2 regions of the Haloleucobacter albus genome follow, and region 2 is predicted to be linked to the other one. Evidence: riboswitches for the same ligand, from Rfam matches in the RefSeq annotation. Region 2 holds a riboswitch; the other holds the start of a gene.
What was found. Region 2 has a riboswitch for thiamine pyrophosphate ahead of thiC (phosphomethylpyrimidine synthase ThiC). Riboswitches for the same ligand answer to the same signal wherever they lie in the genome.
Positions count from the first base shown of each region.

Region 1: linked by a shared signal. The riboswitch ahead of thiO (glycine oxidase ThiO) and the one ahead of thiC (phosphomethylpyrimidine synthase ThiC) in region 2 are both predicted to bind thiamine pyrophosphate.

Region 1 is NZ_JBQWAS010000028.1:71,490-79,339, reverse strand. It holds gene leuS (leucine--tRNA ligase) at 1-1,546, shown strand, start outside; gene ACT6QH_RS10330 (hypothetical protein) at 1,533-2,165, shown strand; gene holA (DNA polymerase III subunit delta) at 2,169-3,197, shown strand; TPP riboswitch at 3,323-3,418, shown strand; gene thiO (glycine oxidase ThiO) at 3,409-4,647, shown strand; gene thiS (sulfur carrier protein ThiS) at 4,665-4,871, shown strand; gene ACT6QH_RS10310 (thiazole synthase) at 4,976-5,758, shown strand; gene ACT6QH_RS10305 (thiamine phosphate synthase) at 5,760-6,407, shown strand; gene ACT6QH_RS10300 (carbonic anhydrase) at 6,486-7,241, shown strand; gene ACT6QH_RS10295 (CaiB/BaiF CoA transferase family protein) at 7,308-7,850, opposite strand, start outside.
Region 2 is NZ_JBQWAS010000012.1:14,747-22,596, forward strand. It holds gene serB (phosphoserine phosphatase SerB) at 1-878, opposite strand, end outside; gene miaA (tRNA (adenosine(37)-N6)-dimethylallyltransferase MiaA) at 901-1,824, shown strand; gene ACT6QH_RS01130 (tellurite resistance TerB family protein) at 1,902-3,008, opposite strand; gene ACT6QH_RS01135 (thymidylate synthase) at 3,118-3,912, opposite strand; TPP riboswitch at 4,090-4,222, shown strand; gene thiC (phosphomethylpyrimidine synthase ThiC) at 4,324-6,192, shown strand; gene ACT6QH_RS01145 (hypothetical protein) at 6,358-6,720, opposite strand; tRNA gene ACT6QH_RS01150 (tRNA-His) at 7,207-7,283, shown strand; gene ACT6QH_RS01155 (SGNH/GDSL hydrolase family protein) at 7,376-7,850, opposite strand, start outside.

The DNA of each region.
Region 1 (7,850 bases), on a different contig from region 2:
CAAGCTGCCGGTGGTGCCGGTGGTGCTGCCGCCGGATGCCGACCCGGAGACCTTCGCCATTGGCGATGAAGCCTATGATGGCGATGGTGCGTTGTTCAATTCCGGCTTCATGGATGGCATGAGCGTGCCGGACGCGAAGGAAGCCGTGGCGCGCCAGCTGGAGCGCTTCCGCGTGGGGCGTGAGCCGCAGGGCACGCGCAAGGTGAATTTCCGCCTGCGTGACTGGGGTGTCTCCCGCCAGCGCTATTGGGGCTGCCCGATTCCGATCATCCATTGCGAAAGCTGTGGCCCGGTGGGTGTGCCGCGCGATCAGCTGCCGGTGACGCTGCCGGAGGATGTGACCTTCGATCGTCCCGGCAATCCGCTGGACCGGGCGGCGGCCTGGCGCGATGTGGCCTGCCCCAAATGCGGCAAGCCGGCCCGGCGCGAGACGGACACGATGGATACCTTCGTGGATTCGTCCTGGTATTATCTGCGCTATGCATCGGACAATGTGGAAAAGCCGCTGGACAAGGCGGCCGTGGCCCACTGGCTGCCGGTGGATCAGTATATTGGCGGCATTGAGCATGCCATTCTTCATCTGCTCTATTCGCGCTTCTTTACCCGTGCGCTGAAGGCCTGCGGGCGCGTGGATGTGGCGGAGCCCTTCGCCGGCCTGTTCACTCAGGGCATGATCGTCCATGAATCCTACAAGGATCAGGATGGCCGCTGGCTCTTCCCCGAAGAGGTGAAGCGCGAGGCCGATGGCCGGGCGGTGAAGATTGCCGATGGCACGCCGGTGACGGTTCTGCCGCCGGAGAAGATGTCCAAGTCCAAGCGCAATGTGGTGGCCCCGGAAGTGGTGGCCGATACCTATGGCGTGGATTGCGCCCGCTGGTTCATGCTCTCTGATACGCCGCCCGAGCGCGACAGTGAGTGGACCCAGAGCGGCATTGAGGGTGCATGGCGCTTTGTGCAGCGCGTGTGGCGTCTGGTGAATGAGGCCATCGAATATGGCGCGTCTGCCGGCACGGCAAAGCCCGAGGCGTTCGGCGATGTGGCGCTGAACCTGCGCCGGGCCACCCATGGGCTGGTGTCTACCGTGGCCGAGGATGTGGAGCGCCTGCGCTTCAATGTGGCCGTGGCGCATGTGCATGAATTTGCCAATGTGTTTGGCTCGGCCATCGCACAGGCCCGCAAGGTGGACACGGTGCCCGCCGATCTCGCCTTTGCCCTGCGCGAGGCGGGTGAAATGCTCACCTGTGTGGTGGCGCCGATGATCCCGCATCTGGCGGAGGAGTGCTGGAAGCATCTTGGCCATGAGGGGCTGGTGGCGGAAGCCGGCTGGCCCGTAGTGGAAGATGCGCTGTTGCAGAACGATTCCGTGACCCTTCCGGTGCAGATCAATGGTAAGAAGCGGGATGATATTGTTGTCCCGCGTGAGGCGACCCCGGCTGAGATCGAAGCCGCGGTGCTGAAGCTGGAAGCCGTGCAGCGTGTGCTGGAAGGGCGTGCGCCCAAGCGGGTCATCGTGGTGCCGCAGAGGATCGTGAATGTCGTTGCCTGACACTGCCCCCAATGGCGCCGCCTGCCCGGCGCCCCGTGCCTTTTCCCGCATGCGTGCCCGGCACGCGGCGGGGTGGGTGGTCGCCGCGCGCCTGACTTTTGTCGGGCTCGCCTCGGCGGCGCTGGCCGGTTGTTTCCAGCCCATGTATGCCGCCAGCACGCCGGATGGCGGGCCGGGCCTGCGCGAGCAGCTGAGCAGCGTGGAGGTAATGCCCATCAATGGCAGCCTCGGCCATGTGCTGCGCAATGATCTGATTTATGATTTCAACGGCGGCGCGGGTAATCCGGCGCATGCAGCCTATCAGTTGCTCATCAAGACCAAACTGAGCAAAAGCACGGCGCTGGTGAACAAGAAATCCGGCCTGCCGGATAACGAGATCATCCGCGTGGAAGCGGACTGGACCTTGGTGCGCAAGGGCGATCCGAAAAAGACGAAGGTGGCGAAGGGCAAGTCCAAGGGCTCCGCCACGATCGACACCAGCTATCAGCGCTTCGCCAATTACAGCGCTGCCAAGGATGCTGAACGGCGGGCCTCTCAGGAAATCGTCGCCGATATCCGTACACAGCTGCTCGCGCATTTCATCCGTTCAGCGGGTCAGCCTGCGGCACCGGGCAAATAAGCCATGGTGGCGGTGCGGCCGGGAGATGCCGAAACGGCCCTCTCCCGGCGGGATCCGGGCAAGAGCGTCATTTTGCTGTTTGGCCCGGATACCGGGCTGGTGCGTGAGCGCGCCGATGCCGTGGTGAAGGCGGCGGTGCCGGATGCCAGCGACCCCTTCGCCCTTGTGCGGCTGGAGGGGGATGAGCTGTCTGCCGACCCCCAGCGCCTGATTGATGAAACCAGCACCATCGGCCTGTTCGGGGGCGAGCGTGTCATTCGCGTGCGCGCGGGTTCCCGAAATATCGTGCCGGCTCTCAAGCCGGTGCTGGAAGGCCCGGCCGGGGCGCTGGTGGTGGTGGAAGCCGGAGATCTCAAGCGTGGAGCTGCCTTGCGCAGCCTGTGCGAAGGTTCTCCCAATGCGCTGGCCATTGCCTGCTATGCCGATACCCAGCGCGATCTGGCCCGGCTTGTCGATACGATGATGGCCGAGGCCGGCCTTTCCATTGATCGGGATGCGAAGGAGCTGCTGGTGTCCCTGATCGGCGGGGACCGGATGGCCTCGCGTGGGGAAATCGCCAAACTCACTCTCTATGCGGCAGGCACGGGCCGGGTCAGTGTGGAGGATGTGCGCACCATTGTGGGCGATGCTTCGGCGCTGGCGCTGGATGATGTGGTGGATTGCGCACTTTCCGGGAATGCCGCCGGCGCGGTGAAGGCGCTGGCCAAGGCGTTTGGGGCCGCCACCCGGCCGGATGCGGTGCTGGGTGCGTTGCTGCGTGGTCTTTCCAGCTTGCATCAGATGGCCCTACAGGTGGAAGCCGGCCTGCCGCCGGAGCGGGCGGTAGAAAAGGCCCGCCCCATGGTGCATTTTTCCCGCAAGCCCAAACTGGAGAAAGCCCTGCGCGTGCTGAGCGCAGACCGCTGCGCGAAGCTGATGCTGGCGGTGGATGAGGCGATCCTTTCCGGTCGTCGCAATGCGCCGCTTGCCCCTTCCATCTGTGAACGTGTGGTGTTGCAGGTGGCCCAGCAGGCGGCTCGCCGGCGCAGATGAGCTTGCGGGGACACCGCGGCTGGGCACTGTGCGCCTTGCTCCTCGTGTGCCCACCTCTTGCCGCCTCCTCTTGCGCCTCCTCTTGCGACCTCCTCTTGCCGCCTTCCTGTGTGCGTGAGATAGTACAGGCTGGCCTGGGGTGCCGCTCTCCATGCGGCTGAGAACATACCCATTGAACCTGTCTGGATCATGCCAGCGTAGGGAGGTGCCGATGAGCAAGGGCTTGTCGTCCGGTTCCATGTCTTCCAATTTCATCTCGTCCACATCTGATTCTTCTTCGTCCGCATCGCCTGTAGCTGGCGCGCAACCGCGCGTGGCGGTGGTGGGTGCCGGTGTCATGGGGCTTTCCATTGGCTGGTTGCTGGCGAAGGCCGGTTGCGCGGTGGAGCTGTTCGATGCCGGTATCGCCGGCCTTGGGGCCAGCCATGCTGCTGCCGGCATGCTGGCCGCCTGTGCGGAGGCAGAGCCGGGGGAGGATGCGCTTCTCGGCCTCAACCGGGCCAGCCAGGCGCTGTGGCCGGCCTTCGCGGCCGAGCTGGAGGCGGATGCCGGCCAGAGTGTGGATCTGCGCACGGAAGGCACCATCACCATCGGCATTACGGCGGATGATGGGGCGCGGCTGCGCCATCTCTTCGCCCTGCAAACATCTCTCGGCCTGCCGGTGGAATGGCTGAGCCCGGCGCAGGCGCGCCGGCTGGAGCCGCATCTGGCCACCCAGCTTTCGGGCGCGATTCTCACGGCGGAGGATCATCAGGTCGACAATCGCAAGGTGGTGGAAGCGCTGAAGCTGGCCATTGTCCGCGCCGGTGTCGCCCTGCATGAGCATTGCCCGGTTTCCCGCGTGGAAACGGTGGGTGGGCGTGTCACTGGCGTGGTGGCGGGCACGGCGGAGGCCGGAGAACGCCATGTGCCGGCGGATATTGTCATTCTGGCGGCTGGCGCTTGGAGCCGGGGCGTGGAGATCACGCCCGCAAAGCGGTTGCCGGTGCGCCCTGTAAAGGGGCAGATGGCCGCCGTGCAGATGGACCCGGCCGCTCCGCTGCTGAACCATGTGTTGTGGGGGCCGGGTATCTACCTGGCGCCGCGCCGCAGTGGCCGCCTCATTCTGGGGGCAACCACCGAGGAAAAGGGCTTCGATACGCAGATCACGGCCGGTGGCCAGTTGGCGCTGCTCACCAATGCCTGGCGCGCTTTGCCCACTATTGAGGAGCTGCCGATCATCGAGCAATGGGTCGGCTTCCGGCCGGGCAGCCGGGATGATGCGCCCATTCTGGGGTCGAGCGATGAGGTGGACGGGCTGATCTATGCCACGGGCCACCATCGCAATGGCCTTTTGCTGTTGCCCGTTACAGCGCGGGTCATTGCCCGTCTGGTTCTGGAAGGGCGGATGGATGAGGTCGCCGCGCCCTTCGCCGCTGCGCGCTTCCATCCGCGTGTCGCAGCAGAATGAGTGGGCAGGAGAAGAAGATGCTGTCGCTGAAGGTGAATGGCGAAGAGATCCAACTCGCGGTGAAGACCGTGGCTGATCTGTTGCAGTCGCAGCAGATCGAACCGGAACGCAAGGGCATCGCCGTGGCGCTCAATGGAGCCGTGGTGCCGCGTCGCAACTGGGCGCAGACCATTCTGGCCGATAGCGATACGGTGGAAATCATCACCGCCCGGCAGGGGGGGTGAAGGGCGCCGCGCCCCATTACTTTCCCCGATGATCCGCCCCCATCAGATAAGGCAAGAGTGACGTGAACACGCTTTCAACCTCTCACCCCTCCAGCGTGCCGTCCATGGCGGCCCCTCAGGATGACCTGCTGGTGATTGCAGGGCGCAGTTTCCGTTCGCGCCTGTTTCTGGGCACGGCGGGTTATCCCAACCAGCAGGTGTTTCTGGATTCGCTGGAGGCTTCCGGCTCGGAAATGGCCACGGCCTCCATCCGGCGTATCTCGCTTTCCGGCTATGAGGAAAGCCTGACGGATCTGCTGACCGACCGGGTGCATATTCTGCCCAATACTGCCGGTTGCCAGACGGCGAAAGACGCCATCCTCACTGCCGAGCTCGCCCGTGAGGCGCTGGAAACGGATTGGGTGAAGCTGGAGGTCATCGGTGATCGCGAATTGCTCTATCCCAATGTGGAAGAGCTGCTGAAGGCCACGGAAGAGCTGGTGAACCGCAGCTTTGTGGTGCTGCCCTATTGTAATGATGACCCGGTGACCTGCCAGAAGCTGGCGGATCTGGGCGCAGCCACAGTGATGCCGCTGGGCTCCATGATTGGCTCTGGTCTCGGCATTGCCAATCCGCACATGATCGAACTGATCTGCTCGCGCTCGCCGGTGCCGGTGGTACTGGATGCGGGCCTGGGCACGGCTTCCGATGCGGCGCTGGCCATGGAACTGGGATGCTCGGCTGTGCTGCTGAACACCGCCGTTTCCAAGGCGTTGGACCCGGTGCGCATGGCGCGGGCCTTTCGCTACGCGGTGGAAGGCGGGCGGCTGGCGCGCCTGTCCGGGCGTATTCCCAGAAAGCTTCATGCTGAAGCTTCCAGCCCGGAATTTGGCCTGATCGGCGGCTGAGATGCCGGCTTTCCGGTCGCGCGTGTCGTCATCCTTGCCCCATCCCCCCTTGCTGCTGATTACGGATCGGCGGCAAGTGCGGGGCGGTGATGTGGTTGCGGTAGTGGCCGGGGCCTGCGCGTCCGGTTGCCGTTGGGTGAGCCTGCGCGAAAAGGATCTGTCGCCGGAGGCGCAACGGGCGCTTTTCGTGCGCTTGCGTGAGGTGACGCAGCCCTTCGGCGCGGCCCTGACCCTGCATGGTTCTGCGCAACTCGCGCTGGCGGCAGGGGCGGATGGGGTGCATTTGCCGGCCGGCAGTGATGCCCGTGCGGCCCGCGCATTGCTGGGGCCAGAGGCACTCATCGGGCTTTCTCTTCATGATGTGACCGAGATCGGGGCCTTGTCGGCCGGAAGCGTTGATTATGTGACAGCCAGCCCGGTGTTTCTTTCAGCATCCAAGCCGGGCTATGGGCCGGCTCTGGGTGCGGAAGGGTTGGCGCATTTTGTTACGGCTTCTCCCGTGCCGGTGGTGGCGTTGGGGGGCATTGGTGTGGAACGGGTCTCCATTTGCCGTGCGGCAGGTGCATTGGGTGTGGCGGTGATGGGAGATGTGATGCGCGCAAAACTGCCGGCCGCACACATTGCCCTCTTGATTGCGGGCCTGAATTAGATTCTCGTATCGTCCGTGTCTGCGGGAGCAGCTTTTCTGTCTTTCGCTCAGACGCCTCCTCTTTGAGAGGGCACCATCATGAAAAGACGCAGTTTTCTGGCTGGCCTGGCGCTCTGCCCCATCTGTGCCGGCACGGCTCTGGCCCAGGATGCCCCTATGGGCCCTTCCTGGGGTTATGAAGGGGCTGGCGGCCCTGAACATTGGGGGTCGTTGGAAAAAGCCTATGAGGCCTGCGCCATTGGCGCTCAGCAATCCCCGGTCAATCTGCAAGGAGCAGTGCGGGCGGAGGCGACCGGGCCGTTACTGGGCTGGAAGCCGGCCTCGTTCAAGGTGGTCAATAATGGCCACACCATTCAGCTGGATGTTGAGGGCGATGCTGGCGGCGTGCTGATGAATGGCAAGCCTTATGCGCTGCGCCAGTTCCATTTCCACGCGCCCAGCGAGCATGCCATAGATGGCCAGCGCACCGCCATGGAAGCGCATTTCGTGCATGTTGGCGAAGACGGCAAGCTGTTGGTGATCGGGGTGTTTCTTGTGCCGGGCGAGGCCAATGATGCCTTTTCCACCCTCATGGCGGCCGCCCCGAAAAAACAGGGGTCCGAGGCCCTGAAGCAGCCTATGGACCCTTCTGCCCTGCTGCCGAAGAAGCGGGCTCTTTATCGTTATGAAGGTTCGCTCACCACGCCGCCCTGTGCCGAAGTGGTGGACTGGAATATCTATGCTGCGCCGGTGAGTGTGGATGCGCAGGATATTGAAGCCTTTCGCGCCATCTTCCCGATGAATGCGCGCCCGCTTCAGGCAATGAACCGGCGCTTCCTGCTTCAGATGCAGTGAGGCTGCAAATCGAGTTAACGGGGGCGCAGGCCGTATGGGCCTGCGCCCTTTTCATTCTGACTGGCGTCAGGAGTTGTCTTCCGGCCGGTCGGTAAAGCCGCACGCGCCATTGCCAAGAGCCGGCGCGGCCTTCTCCAGCACCAGAGGGCTTCGGGAGAAGGCGATGGGCGTGCGCAGGCCCGCCATGCCTTCGGGATGGATGACAAGATTGCGGGCCTGAATTTGCGGGTCTTCAATCGCCTCCGCGACGGTATTGATAGGCCCTGCCGGTACCCCGGCGGCCTCGAAAGCTGCGATCAGATCCGCGCGGGTGCGCGTGCCGGTCTTTTCCGCAATATGCGCGCACAGATGGGTGCGGTTGCTGACCCGCGCAGGATTTGTGGCGAAGGCTTCATCTTCCGCCATGCCGGGCAGATCCAGAACCCGGCACAGGGCCTTGAACTGCCTGTCATTGCCGCAGGCGATGATGAGATGCCCGTCGGATGCGGGAAAAAGCTGGTAGGGCACAATATTGGGGTGCGCATTGCCCATGCGGTGGGGCACCATGCCGCCGGCCAGAAAATTCATGGCCTGATTGGCCAGCACAGCCACGCCGGTATCCAGAAGCGA
Region 2 (7,850 bases):
GCCGTGTAGCCCTGCATATAGAGCAACGCAGTCAAGTCGCCATGGTCAATGCGGGCATGGGCCGCTTCCGCAACCTTGGGCTTAGCATGATAGGCAACCCCCAGCCCAGCCTCGGCCAGCATGGACAGATCGTTCGCTCCGTCCCCCACGGCCAGCGTTTCAGAGGGTGCCAGATGCATCTGGTCGCGCAGCTCCACCAGTGTGGCAAACTTGGCGTCGCGGCCCAAAATCGGGTCCGCCACCTTGCCTGAGAGAATCTCACCTTCCACAAGCAGGGTATTGGCGCGGTTTTCATCAAAACCGATCCATTCCGCGACCACTTTGGTAAACAGGGTGAACCCCCCGGAAACCAACGCCGCATAAGCCCCGTTGGCGCGCATGGTAGCCACCAGCTCGCGGCCGCCGGGGGTCAGGTGAATGCGCTCCTTCAGCACATCCGCCACGACATTCACCGAGAGCCCCTTCAAAAGCGCCACGCGCTCGCGCAAGGCCGGCTCGAAATCAATCTCGCCACGCATGGCTCGTTCAGTGATGGCGGAAACATGCGCCTTCAGCCCGGCCTTGTCGGCCAGCTCATCAATACATTCCTGGCCAATCATGGTTGAATCCATATCCGCCAGAAACAGGCGCTTGCGCCGGCCGGCCTCCAGCTGGACAACCACATCCACCGGCGCACCATTCAAAGACTGACGCACAGTTTCCGCAATGGCGCGCGTATCAGCCCCAAGGGTGGGCTTGAAATGAATATCTACTGCCACATCCTGGTGGAGAACCACAGGTTCTTGCGCACGGGGCAGCACAGCGCGCGCATTGTGGATTGCCTCATTCGTGATTGCAGGGGCAGAAGGATTGGAAATCAGCGTTGCAACATAGGCCATGACGATACCGGAACCTAAGGACATGAAAAGATCGGCGGTGCTTATCGCGGGCCCTACCGCCAGCGGTAAATCGGCGCTTGCCCTTGCGCTTGCCGAACGCAGGGGCGGAGTCGTGCTTAATGCAGATTCCATGCAAGTCTATGGCGATCTCGCCATATTGACGGCGCGTCCAAATGACGCAGACCTCGCCCGCGCGCCCCATCGCCTCTATGGCCATGTGGATGCGGATGCGGAATATTCCGTCGGGCGCTGGGCGGAAGAGGCTCAGGCAGCCATGCAGGAATGCTGGCGAACCGGGCAATTGCCCATTCTGGTTGGTGGCACCGGCCTTTATTTCCGCGCGCTGACACAGGGCCTTGCCGAAATCCCTCCGGTGCCCGAACAGATCCGCTCCGCTCTGCGCGCGGACGCCGAGCAGGAAACAAACCAGACCCTGCACCACCGCCTGCAACAGGCCGATCCGCAAAGTGCGGCCCGCATCGCCCCGAATGATCGACAGCGGATTTTACGCGCGCTGGAAGTGAAGGCCGCTACCGGTCGCCCGCTGAGCGCATGGCAGGCCGAGACTCAGCCCCCCTTCCTGCAACCGGAAAAAATTGTCCCCCTCGTGCTGGAGGTAGACCGCACCTTACTGTGCGAACGCATTGATACGCGCTTTCTCGATATGCTGGAGGCGGGTGCGCTGGAAGAGGTGCGCGCGCTGGCCGCCCGCAATCTGCCGACGGGCAGAACTGTGCTGAAAGCCCATGGAGCCCCCGCCCTCACACGTCATCTGGCTGGAGAGATCACGCTGGAAGACGCTATCGCGGAAGGGCAAGGTGATACGCGGCGTTATTCCAAGCGCCAGAATACTTTCTTCCGTCACCAGATGGCCGAATGGCCGCGCCGCGCGCCGGAAGAAGCCCTGCCCTATCTGCTGAGTGCAATCGACAGGCAGCAGGATTAAGGCTCCGCCTTTTCCTGAAGATAATATGCCCGGCCGTGCGGACGACCGGACATATTATTGTGCGTCACCAGGGAAGATCAGGCCGCGTTGAGATCGCGATCGATCTGGGCCTTGAGGCCCGCATCAATATTCAGCGCCTGAGCGAGACCCGCCAGATATTGTTGTTCCGCCACGCTATCCACCCGAATGGACATGGCGGACACGGCGTAGATTTCCATAGCGGCCTGAGGCGTTGTGGCGGCGTCAATCAGCGTCTGCGGATTAACGGGCGTCGTGAGATAACGCATCAGCGCCTCACGATCATCCGTACTGGCCCCCACCTTGGCCAGCCCCTGAGTGATGTGCTTCAGCTCATCGGCATCAATCTCGCCATCCGCCTGCGCCGCGGCTGTCATGGCGCTCAGCAGCACAGCGGAGAATGCCTCAGGACCACCGGGCATTTTTTCAGGTGCGAAGGTGGTGTCGGAAGGCTCGACATCACCCATGAGGCGGGAAGCCCCCCCCCCCTGCTGGGCCTGCCATTTGCGGAAGGCATTGAAGGCCAGCATGCCGATCACCGCAAGGCCGCCATATTTCACCAGATCATTGCCGCCAGCGGCCTTGCCACCGGAAGTGTTGCCGGAGGGAGCCTGCTGCGGCATCGGGGCAGGAACGGGCGCGGAACCGGAAGAAGACGGCACGGAGGCCGGCACACTGCCGCCGCTTCCCAGCGCATCCGTCACCATATCGGAAAGACCGCCACCGCTGCCGCCCCGCGAGGCGGAGGTGCTGCCCTGCTGTGCAGCGCCGCCCCCAAGGACCTGTCCCAGCAGATCGCCAAGGCCGCCCGGCAAACCACCGGAAGCCGCACCGCCCTGAGAGGAGCTGCCCCCACCAAGCACCTGGCCGAGTATGTCACCCAGCCCACCCGGCAGACCCGACGCATTGCCCTGCGGCCGAGCACCGCCCTGCGGCGCACCACCGCCCAGCACCTGGCCGAGAATATCTCCCAGCATGCCGCCGGCACCACCCTGCTGCGCAGTAGAGGAGCCTTTCACCCCACCACCACTGAGCACCTGGCCTAGCACTTCACCCAGAGCCCCTTGCAAACCGCCTGAATTGCCAGATTGCCCGCCCCTGCGGACACTGCCATTCGAAAGAGCCGCCCCAAGCAACTGACCTAGAAGGCTACCTGCGTCCGCCATCGAAATCTCCCCCGACATCTGAGCGTTGATGTTTCACCCTGTCACATTTTCAAGGCAAGAACACGGTTGCCTGAAAGCGCCCGCACCATTTGCGTGCAGAAACCACACCCTACACCGCAACCGGCGCGCGGATAACAGGCCACGGATCATAATCCTCCACCTTCACATCCTCATAACGGAAGGCGAACAAATCCTTCACCTGCGGGTTCAGTTGTAGCCTGGGCAAATGGCGGGGCATGCGCTCCAGCTGCTCATGGGCCTGATCGAGATGGTTCACATACAGATGGGCGTCCCCCATGGTGTGGATGAAATCCCCCACCCTCAGCCCTGTCACCTGCGCCACCATATGGGTGAGCAAGGCATAGGAGGCGATGTTGAAAGGCACCCCCAGAAACACATCGGCGGAACGCTGGTAAAGCTGGCAGGAGAGCTTTCCATCCAGCACCGCGAACTGGAACAGGCAGTGACAGGGCGGCAACGCCATTTTCGGCACATCGCCGGGGTTCCAGGCCGTCACGATCAGACGGCGGCTGTCGGGATTGGTGCGGATCTGCTCCACCAGATCAGAGATCTGGTCGATCACACTGCCATCCGGCGAGGGCCAAGAGCGCCACTGATGGCCATAGACCGGTCCCAGATCGCCTTCCGCATCCGCCCACTCATCCCAGATGCTGACGCCATGTTCCTGCAAATAACGCACATTGGTGTCGCCAGCGAGGAACCACAGCAGTTCATGCACGATAGACCGCAAATGCAGGCGCTTGGTGGTGACAAGCGGAAAGCCCTTTTCCAGATCAAACCGCATCTGATGTCCAAATACGGAAAGAGTGCCCGTTCCGGTACGGTCGTCCTTGCGAACCCCTTCCGAGAAAATGCGGCGCATGAGATCAAGATATTGCTGCATGCAATGGGCCTTCGCTTTGGAATGTCAGCGGCTGTGTTGCCCTTCTTATTCCCCTCCCGAAGAAATTTTCCAAGCCTGCTTTTCACACGGCCCGGTTTTTCCGGCCTGTGATACAAGGCGCACGGACACAGCTTCATGAGAAGCGTTGACTTTCGCTGCCTGTGTGGCCCACAGTCCTCCTGTTCCAAGGGGGGCCCCGTGATGGGGCTGAGATTTCGCATCGCCTGAACCGGCAAGGTTCCGGCACCGCGTTGACCCTTCGAACCTGATCCGGGTCATACCGGCGAAGGGATCGGAACCCGTGCGGCAATGCCACAGGCGCATCCGCATCCGCCTCCTGCAGCTTGAACCCCGGCTCTCACTTCGCCCGCGCGTGCACCCCTCGCCCGCGCCAGCTTGATGGAGAACCGCATGCTTGATGAAGCTTCCACTTCATCCCTGAAAGTCACCACCGGGCCCCTGCCCCAGTCCCGCAAGATCTATCTTGAGGCGGGGCGGCCGGATGTGCGCGTCGCCATGCGCGAGATCGCCATTTCTGATCCGGCAGAAAAGCCGTTGCGTGTCTATGACACCTCCGGCCCCTATACTGACCCGGAAGCCGTCATCGACCTGACCAAGGGCCTGCCAGCCCTGCGCGCGGAATGGATTCTCGCCCGTGGCGATGTGGAAGATATTGAAGGGCGCGCCATTCGCCCGGAGGATAACGGGCTGAAGGCCGGGCAGGAATCCGCCATGCCGCAGTTTGACCGCACCGGCCGCAAGCCGCTGCGCGCCAAGCCCGGCAAGCGCCCCACCCAGATGGCCTATGCCCGCGCCGGCATTATCACGCCGGAAATGGAATATGTGGCCGCGCGCGAGAATCTCGCCTTCGCCAATGGCGGCCCGCACCCGCGCCACAAGGCCATGGGGCTCGGCGCGCAGATCCCCACCGAGATCACCCCGGAATTCGTGCGTGAGGAAGTGGCTCGCGGCCGCGCCATCATCCCCGCCAATATCAACCATCCTGAAATCGAGCCGATGGCGATTGGCCGGAACTTCCTGGTGAAGATCAACGCCAATATCGGCAACTCCGCCGTCACCTCCGGTGTGGCCGAGGAAGTGGACAAGCTGGTATGGGCCACCCGCTGGGGTGCCGATACGGTGATGGATCTGTCCACCGGCAAAAACATTCACACCATCCGCGAATGGATTATCCGCAATTCGCCGGTTCCGATCGGCACTGTGCCGCTCTATCAGGCGCTGGAGAAGGTCGGCGGCATCGCCGAGGACCTGACCTGGGATGTCTTCCGCGATACGGTGATCGAACAGGCCGAACAGGGCGTGGACTATATGACTGTCCATGCCGGCGTGCGCCTGCCCTTCGTGCCGCTGACAGCGGACCGGGTAACCGGCATCGTCTCGCGCGGCGGCTCCATCATGGCCAAGTGGTGCCTCGCCCACCACAAGGAGAGCTTCCTCTACGAGAATTTCGAGGAACTGTGCGAGATTCTCGCGGCCTATGACATCTCCTTCTCGCTGGGCGACGGCCTGCGCCCCGGCTCCATCGCCGATGCCAATGACGCCGCCCAGTTCGCCGAGCTGGAAACGCTGGGCGAGCTGACAGAAATCGCCTGGAAACATGATTGCCAGGTGATGATCGAGGGCCCCGGCCATGTGCCGATGCACCTCATCCGCGAGAATGTGGAAAAGCAGCTCAAGGTTTGCCACGAAGCGCCCTTCTATACGCTTGGCCCGCTCATCACCGATATTTCCCCCGGCTATGACCACATCTCCTCCGCCATTGGCGCAGCGATGATTGGCTGGTTTGGCACGGCAATGCTCTGCTATGTGACCCCGAAGGAACATCTGGGCCTGCCAGACCGCGATGATGTGAAGACAGGCGTGATCTCCTACAAGATCGCTGCCCATGCGGCAGATCTGGCCAAGGGGCACCCGGCGGCGCGCATCCGCGATGATGCGCTCTCCCGCGCCCGATTCACCTTCCGCTGGCGCGACCAGTTCGCTATCTCTTTGGATCCGGAAACCGCAGAGCGTTTCCATGATGAGACGCTTCCGGCCGAAGGCGCCAAGGTGGCGCATTTCTGCTCCATGTGTGGGCCGAAATTCTGCTCCATGAAGATCTCGCAGGAGCTGAAGGTCGAGGCGGGTGATATTGCCCGTGCGGAAGCCGATAATACGGCTGCCGAAGGCATGGCTGAGATGGCGCGCAAGTTCCGCGATAGCGGCAGCGAAATCTATCAGCCCGCGCCGGATGTCACCCAGCCGCCTGCGGCGGAGTGATGGCCCACCGGACCCCCTCCTCAATGCAGGGCTGACCCGGAAAAGATAAGCACAGAGAATGGCCGTTCCTGCCGGAGCGGCCATTTTCACATGGAAAAGGGCCGGCCCCACCGGACCGACCCCACTTCATCCGTACCTGCTGATGCAAGGCGCAATGTCCAAGGCTCAAACCTCAGGTTTCACGACATCAAGCGGGCCATGGTCATCGCAGTGATCGCCATGGGGATGATGCAGGCGACCCTCCACCAGATAATCCACATGGTCGCCATGCGGCACGGCTTCATGGCCGCAACCCGGCCCGTGGGTATGGTCAGCCTCATGCCCTTCCACATTGCCGGGGGTGCAGCGATCCGGATTGGTTTCGCTCACCTCGATCACATGTTCATCCACATGATCCCCGTGGGGATGATGCAGATGACCATCATGAAGATAATCCACATGGTCGCCATGGCGCACCGCTACATGGCCGCAACCGGGCCCGTGCGTATGGTCATGGTTGGCATGTTGCGGCTTCTTGCAGTCACCCATTCCAGCTCCTCCTGTTTGACCTGCCTCCTCGGACAGACGTGCCGGCGACGTTTCAGTCTCCGGCCCCGAACCAGCCCCCATTGAAGCGCTGGCTCGCCCCTTCCCGATGCGGGATTTTGCAGAAAGTGATATAACATATCATAATGAGAAGAGGTGCTTGAAGAAGCGTTTTCCCATCAAGCGCCCGGATGCCTCAAAGACGAATCTTGTGCGGAATCGGCAGAAGGTCTTTTGAAAAAAGAGGCACCATATGCCTCACATGTCGCAGATTTTGGTTTTCAGGACGTACGCACGTTTTTTTCAATGCTCCCAGAACTTCGCGCAAGCATTTGATATTGTTGCGTTAAACCAAAGACGCAGCTCCGCCACAAAAAAATAAACGCGCTTTACCACAAAGCCTGTGGAGAGCGATCGGATCTGTGCTTGCAATCCGGGAAAAGGCCGACTAATTTTCGCGCTCACTTCAAGGGCAACAGCCCGAGGCGTGCAGGTGTAGCTCAGTTGGTTAGAGCGCCGGTCTGTGGAACCGGAGGTCGGTGGTTCGAGCCCACCCACCTGTACCATTCAGAAGTGATTTCCAGAATTTCAGATATTCTCGTTGTGAAGTGCGTTTTGCGCGCGCGAAGAGGCTCCCCGCCACCAGCACGAGAGCAACTCAATACAAGCCGTGATAGGCCGATGATGAATCCCTTGATACGGAGGGTTTTATAGCGAGCCCCGCCGGCTTCTTGCTCGTCCCACTCCCCTGCAAGGCTTCCAGAATGGTTGCGGACAGCAACTGCGCCAGACAAGCATAGCCAGCCTCATTCATGTGGAAGCGATCCCATGAGAGCAATTGCCCAAAGCCGGTCGGGTCGCGCCGAGACCATGCTTTCATCATGGAATAGCGCGGCAGAAGCGAAACACCCTGCATCTGCGCCGCATCATTCACCGCAGCCACGAAGGTTTCATAACGTGGCACATTGAGGATCAGCGGATAATATTGCTGATTCATCAAAATGACCGGAACACCCGCTGCATCCGCAATTTTCAACCCGGCCATTACAATATCCGAAAGCCTGTCGGCCCGTCCGCCAAAGACATAATCATTGGTGCCCACCTGCCAGATCAAAAGATCCGGCTTGTGCGGC